3 regions of the Streptomyces sp. NPDC049954 genome follow, and region 3 is predicted to be linked to each of the others. Evidence: riboswitches for the same ligand, from Rfam matches in the RefSeq annotation. Region 3 holds a riboswitch; each other region holds the start of a gene.
What was found. A riboswitch is a leader RNA that binds a small molecule or an ion and turns the genes downstream of it on or off. The one in region 3 is predicted to bind cyclic di-AMP.
Positions count from the first base shown of each region.

Region 1: it holds a riboswitch for cyclic di-AMP, as region 3 does, so the genes downstream of both, AB0J21_RS21300 (C40 family peptidase) here and AB0J21_RS32960 (M23 family metallopeptidase) in region 3, are expected to answer to the same signal.
Region 2: it holds a riboswitch for cyclic di-AMP, as region 3 does, so the genes downstream of both, AB0J21_RS20320 (transglycosylase SLT domain-containing protein) here and AB0J21_RS32960 (M23 family metallopeptidase) in region 3, are expected to answer to the same signal.

Region 1 is NZ_JBFALS010000008.1:404,029-406,281, forward strand. Features, by position in the region: gene AB0J21_RS21290 (ATP-dependent Clp protease proteolytic subunit) at 1-64, shown strand, start outside; gene AB0J21_RS21295 (hypothetical protein) at 72-386, shown strand; cyclic di-AMP (ydaO/yuaA leader) riboswitch at 726-919, shown strand; gene AB0J21_RS21300 (C40 family peptidase) at 923-1,402, shown strand; gene AB0J21_RS21305 (ATP-binding protein) at 1,589-2,026, opposite strand.
Region 2 is NZ_JBFALS010000008.1:199,466-201,718, reverse strand. Features, by position in the region: gene AB0J21_RS20325 (DUF1345 domain-containing protein) at 1-205, opposite strand, end outside; cyclic di-AMP (ydaO/yuaA leader) riboswitch at 1,194-1,380, shown strand; gene AB0J21_RS20320 (transglycosylase SLT domain-containing protein) at 1,385-2,215, shown strand.
Region 3 is NZ_JBFALS010000026.1:25,028-27,280, forward strand. Features, by position in the region: gene AB0J21_RS32960 (M23 family metallopeptidase) at 1-964, opposite strand, end outside; cyclic di-AMP (ydaO/yuaA leader) riboswitch at 977-1,116, opposite strand; gene AB0J21_RS32965 (PP2C family protein-serine/threonine phosphatase) at 1,331-2,253, opposite strand, start outside.

The DNA of each region.
Region 1 (2,253 bases), on a different contig from region 3:
GTACGGGATCGTGGACGCCGTGGTGGGCGACCGGGGCCCCCTGCCGGGCACCTGGAACCAGTGAGGACGCGATGCTGCCGCCGGAGCTGCCACCCCTGCCCGCCCTGACCAGGGCCGAGGGCGAACTGATCGACAGTTACCTGGCCGCCGCCGACCTGCTCGGCCGCGCCAATCCCGGCCGGGGCGGCGACACGTACGCCGCGCTGCGGGCGGCTCAGGCGCTCGTCGCCCGGGCGGTGAGCCTGCGCGACGCGCTCGCCCGCATGCACGCGCGCGGCGAGACGGAGCTGCACGCACGGACCCTGGAACAGGCGCTGCGCGTACTCGACGGAGAGCGTCGTACCGCCCGGGTGGCAGTCCCCCCGCAGGAGGCCCCGGAGGCGTAGGACGCGCCGCGACACACGTCCGCGTGCGCGTTCCGCGACCACCCATGTCCGCAGCGCGACGCAAACCTACCAAACGAGGTACCCACCAACGGCGTACCTCCGGGCCCTGGGGGACCGGCTCGGGGTTGCGCTCCGCGTGGGCACTCTCGGCCCGGCGGATGACTGCGCCGCTGGTCGGGCGCTCGTCCGCTCTCGACGGAGGGTGCCGCCCGGGAGGCGGGACACCCGAACGGCACAAGGGTGAGGAAGCTCACATAGGGACGATTCTGCCCGGTTTCCGGCCCGGCCGTGCGTGAAGATCCTTGACGACGACAAGCCCCCGTCGCAGCGGCGGGGCGGTCCGGGCGGACGCCGAATCCCGCCGCCGTCCGGATGCCGGTCGACACATGGATCGGCGGGAGTGGAGGACCCAGCACGGCGGGTCGGCGCGTGTGGAGCGCGTCGGTCCTTGGGGTGAAGCCGCAATGCGGCCGGGCATCTTCGCCGGCCCGAACCCGACAGGTCATCCTTCACAGGCGGTTGACGAAGGGTTACGCATGTCTGTGCGGAATCGAGTTCCCGTTCTGCTGACCAGGGCCGGCACCGCCTCGGCTCTCACTCTCGCCGCCGTGGGCGGCACCCTGGCAGTGCCGGGCGGCGCCCCGGAGGCCCGGGCCGCCACCGCCGGTGTCCACGCCAAGGCGCTCAGGATCGCGGCTTCCAAGAAGGGCTCGCCCTATGGCTGGGGCGCCGCGGGCCCCCACCGCTTCGACTGTTCGGGGCTGACTGTCTACGCCTTCAAGAAGGCGGGGAAGGCCCTGCCGCGCACCGCCCAGGCGCAGTACAACAAGACCCGGCACATCTCCGCGGGCCACCGCACCAAGGGGGACCTGGTCTTCTTCCGCTCGGGCGGCAGCGTGTACCACGTGGCCATCTACGCGGGCGGCAACAAGGTGTGGCACGCGCCCAAGACGGGAGACGTCGTCAAACTCGAACGGATCTGGACGAGGTCGGTCAGTTACGGACGCGTGAGGTGAGGTGAGGGGCGGCGGGCGCGGCGGACACGTCCGTACGGCGGGTGGTGACGGCCCGCCAGGTGCCGCCGTGCCCGCTGCTCACCACGTGCCCTCCCCCGTCCGGCTCCGCGACCGCGCCCCGCTACGGACGGTGCGGACCGGGCGGGCAGAACGTTTTTGCAGGGGCCGGGGCCCGGGGACGGCCGTTCAGTCGAGTGCGGCCGCCCCGGCCTGCCACGGGAGTTCGACCCGGACGGTCTTCCCGCCCTCCTCGGTGGGCACGACCGACAGCCGCCCGCCGCACTCCGCGGCGAGCCACCGGATGATGACCAGGCCGCGTCCGTTGTCCTGCTGCACGGCGGCGGGCAGCCGCTGGGGCCAGCGGGGGTGGCTGTCGGTCACTCCGATACAGAGCCGTTCATCGCGTTCCAGCACGAGCTCCACCGTGAAGGTGGGTGACTGCCCGCAGGTGTGCTGGACGGCGTTGGTGGCGAGTTCCGAGACGATCAGCCGGATCGTGTCGGCCGATTCGGAGCCGGCGGGCAGTCCCCATTCGGCGAGGAGGGCGCCGACATGTCTGCGGGCCTCCGGAACCGAGGCCGGATCGCTCGGCAGCGTGACCGAGGCTTCCTGATGATCTGCCATGACGGCCTGTCCCTTCCCGCAGGGCCCGGTGAGGCGAGTCGTCGTGGAATGACACCGAGGGGCCGGGCCCTTACTGTGCGCCAGACTGCCACCGCGGGGGCTCGCGTGCGGTCCGATCCCGGAGGATCTGCGGGGTTCTGTCGCCCGAAGCGGTGAACCCTGCTACGGCCGAGCGGATTACGGCCTGCCGGACCCGGAACGGAGAGTGACGGCCGGTCCCGGCGAAC
Region 2 (2,253 bases), on a different contig from region 3:
TGGCGTTGCGGTGCGTGCCCCCGGCGTCCATCGGCCACAGCGTGAGCCAGCCGGCCAGGACGAAGACGAGTTCTGTCACGGCGATTCCGGCGAGGGCGCCGAACGCCGCGTCGACCAGTACGCCGACCACGACGCCCGCCACCGCTCCGAGGGCCGTCGCGCGGATCAGCCGGACGACCGCGGACAGAGGCAGCCAGATACTCATGGGACGTGACCGTACGGTCCGGTGCTCGTGGCGCCGGGCCGATGCGCACCGCATCGGCCGCCCTGCTGCCCCCGAGGAGGGAATCTTCACCCCGACGGGGCAAGGCGGCCGCCCCTCGGTCTTCACTGTCTCCCACCGTCTCCGCCCGTCTCCGCGTCCGGACGCCCGGGTGCGCACGTGCACGCCCGGGCGCGCCGTCCGCGGGGCGCGAGCCCGCCGGGCTCTGCCGGGCCGAACTGCGGGCGCGGCAAACGGCCTTGGCGCCGAAAGGCGGCCATCGCGTTGTTGTCGTCCCGTCACCGGGCTTATGACAAAAGGAATGAGGCAAATTTCCACCCGGGTGGGCGCCGGTGCCGGAAAGGGGGCATCCCGGGGACAATTCATTGATCAATTTCATCGGCTGGAGGCAGAGGAGTGGGATGCCGGGGAGGGGGGTGTCCGCTCAGGTAATCAGTCCCTCACTCGATCGCCGATCCGGCCGTGATGTCCGACCGTGATCTCCGGCCGTCCGCGCGATCTTCGATATCCGCCCCCGCGTGATCTTTTCTGGTCCGCCGAGCCGCCTTTCGTGGCCCGACCGAGACGGATCGGCCGGGCGGCGGACGTCTCTCGGACTCCGAGGCGCACCTGAGTGCGCTGAGGTGCTCTGAGGTGCCCTGCGGGCTGGTCTCGCGTCGATACGTCCCGTTCGCCGCCCGATATGAGTCTTTTGTAGTGACGTGTGAGTGCGGGTTCGCGCCCTTGTCGTGGCACTCCCGGCTCCGTTCACGGCGGAGCAAAACGCGCTAATCGGACGCGGTGGCGAGGGTCACGTTCGGAGGGGACGGCGCTCCCGGGGCGCGGTCCATTTCGCGCCGTGCGGGGAAAGTTGACTGCGCGAAGAAAGCGGCGGAACTCGCTTTCGCCCTCATTGATCATGTAAATGCACGGTGATCAAGAATGTGAAGCTTGTCCGATCCGGCGCTTCTCGCTTAACGTCACGGTCCATCCGGGCAGAACGCCGAATCCTGCCGCTGTCCGGAAACCCGACCTATTCACGTACGGCAGGAGCGGGGGACCCAGGTAAGTCGCCGGTCCGGATTTCCGGAACGGCTCGGGGTGAAGTCGCGTTCATCGCGGCCAGGCATCTCCAGCCTGAACCCGACAGCTCACCTCGCAGGCGACGGAGAGGAACGCACCATGCCCGCAATGGGTAACAATCGTCGTCGCACGTCCCGTTCGCTGACCCGCGGCCTGATCGCCGTGAGTACGGGTGGAGCCGCCCTGGCCCTTCCCCTGTTCGGCGCGAACATCGCCTCCGCGGCGCAGTCCCACCCGGCGGCCGAGCAGAAGGTCGCGGCCGGCGCCCCGGCCGGGGAAACCACCCCCGCCGCCTACTCCGTGGTCTCCGGGGACACCCTGGCCAAGATCGCCAGGAACCACTCGGTCGACGGCGGCTGGCACAAGCTGTACCAGGACAACCGCCAGGCCGTCGGTGACAACCCGGACCTGATCCACCCCGGCCTGAAGCTGACCATCGGCGGCAAGGCCGAGGCCAAGGTCTCCGGCGCCTCGGCCGGCCGGAGCGGCGGCGCCGACCGTGCCGACCGCTCGCAGCGCACCAGCACGCCGCCCGCCGCCCCGGCGAAGCCCGCCACCGAGACGGCCGCGAGCAAGGCCGCCGCCCCCGCCGCGCAGCCCGCGACGTACACGAACGACCTCGACGGCTGGATCAAGCAGTCGCTGGCCATCATGGCCGAGCACGGCATCCCCGGCAGCTACGAGGGCATCCACCGCAATGTCATGCGGGAGTCCTCGGGCAACCCGACGATCGTCAACGACTGGGACTCCAACGCCGCCGCCGGCACCCCGTCGAAGGGGCTGCTCCAGGTCATCGACCCGACGTTCCAGGCGTACCACGTGCCCGGCACGTCCATGGACAGCTTCGACCCGGTCGCCAACATCACCGCCGCGTGCAACTACGCCGCGCACGTCTACGGCTCGATCGACAACGTGAACGGTCCGTACTGAGCCCTTACGCCCCGGGCGTGAACCGATGACGGGTGGGG
Region 3 (2,253 bases):
AGTACCAGAGCTCGGTGCCGTCGTCGAGTTCGAGGACGGTGCGGTAGCCGTAGGCGCCGGACCAGCCGGCCTCCTTGACGGTCGCCGAGTGGATCGCCTTGATCGGGGTCCCCGTCGGGGCGGCGAAGTCGAGGCCGGTGTGGTGGCCCGAGGACCACATGGAGCCGCCGTCGCCGAAGTGCGAGGTGAGGGTGTACGAGACGACGGGCAGCGTGTAGCTCTTGGCGAGTTGCGCGAGCCGTTCCGCCTCGGCCTTGGCCTTCGCTTCGGCCTCCGCCTTCGCCTTGGCCTCCGCCTCCGCCTTCTTCTGCGCGGTCTCGGCCTTCTTCCGCTCGGCCGCCGCGTGCTCGGCCGCGGCCTGCGCCGCGGCCTGTTCCGCAGCCTGCTGGGCGCTGTGGTCGGCGCTGTCGGCCTGCGTCTCGGCCTGGGTGAGGATGCGGGCGCGCAGGGCCTCACCGGCGTCGGTGGTGCCCTGGTCGAGATCGGCCTGGGTGACTCCGGCGCTGGTGAGCGGGGAGGCGGCGGGGTTGGCCGCGAGCTGGGCCGGGTCGTCGCCGTCCTCGCCGGAGACGTCGTCGATCAGCGCGCCGACACCGGGCAGCGACTTGGCCTCCGGCAGGGCGTCCTTGACGTCCTGGAGCTTCGGGAAGGACTCGGGCAGCGACAGCTGGACCTTCGGCTTCTCCTGCGCGGTGGCGATACCGCCGGCGCCGACGGCCGCGAGGACGCCGACTCCGAGGACCGTGGAGCTGCGGGCGAGGCCACCGCGCTGCTTGGCGACGCGGTGCCGGCCGCGCACCGGAACGACGGTCTCCTCGGTCGGGTTCCACTCCCCGAGACCGGGCTCGGGCGCCGGGCGGGGACCAGAGCCCCCGTCAGGGCCGGGGCCGTGGGCCCCGTCCGAGCCGTAGAACGAGGTGGGGGCGGACCCGGTGGGAGCGGGGGCAGGCGGGTTGGACGCCACGAAGGCGGCACTCCTTTCCTTCCTTCTCGCCTACCGGGTTAGCTGACGGGTTCGGAGCAGGAAGGTCTCCTACGGACACCAGGACGCGATGTCCGATTCACCCCAGTAAGTTGGTTCCCCGGTTCCCTTGCGGGATTCGGCGCGTGCGCGCGGAGCCGTCGCTGTTGACGGCTGGGACGACCGCGCTGCGTTATCGAACGTTAATAGACACCGGGCGTGGATTCCAAGCCGTTCCCGTTGATCGTTAAGGGCTGCGGCCTGGGCTTAAACGGACATGGGGCACGCGATCCGGACGAGTTGACCGCCCGTCCGAAGGGCCCGCGATTCTGACGGTGCGTCAGTTGTTATGAGAACGCACCCGCCCTCTCACCCTCGGTGACCGTCGCCGGAGGCCGCCTCGGGGCCGCCCCCGCGCGCCAGGTCCTGCTCGGCGTCGGCCAGGCCTTCCTGAAGGCTCTCCGGAGCGAGTGCGCCGGCCCCGGAGTGCGGACGGCGGACGGCGAGCAGCGCCATGTCGTCGGTCGTGGCGCCGCCGGTGTGGTCGCGCACCTCCTGCGCGAGGGTCGACAGCAGCGAGGCGGGATGCTCGAAGACGCGTCCGCGCAGCCGCTCGACGGGATCGTAGAAACGGCCCCGGGGGTCGCGCGCCTCCGACAGCCCGTCGGTGTAGAGCAGCAGCATCGCGCCCGGCGGGTACTCCGTCTCCTCGGCGCGGTCGGGCCAGGTGCCCAGTTCCCCCATGCCGAGCGGCAGGGCGTGCTCGCCGGGCGAGAGGACCAGGACCTGTCCGTCGTGGTGCAGCAGGAGCGGTTCGGTGTGCCCGCGGTTGACGACGCGCAGGACGCCGCCGCCGTGCGGGATCTCGACGAGGACGGCGGTCGTGAACCCCTCGAAGGCGTCGAGCGCGCGGCGCCGCGCCCCCTCCCGGGCGAGCGCCCGCTCCAGCCGGGCGGCGACCCCCTCGATGGTGGACTCCTGCTCGGCGGCCTCCCGGAACGCGCCGATCACGACGGACACGGCCTCGACCGCGCCGAGCCCCTTGCCGCGCACGTCGCCGAGCACCATGCGCACGCCGTGCGGGGAGTCCTGCACGGCGTAGAGATCGCCGCCGATGAACGCGTCGGCCTCGGCGGCCTCGTACTGCGCGGCGATGTCGAAGCCGCCGATCCGGCCGGGCGGCACCGGGAGCACGGCGCGCTGCGCGGCCTCGGCGACGTGCTGCACGGAGGCGAGCTGACGGCCGCCGCGCCGGATCACCAGGTTGATCAGCGCGGCCAGGAGACACACGA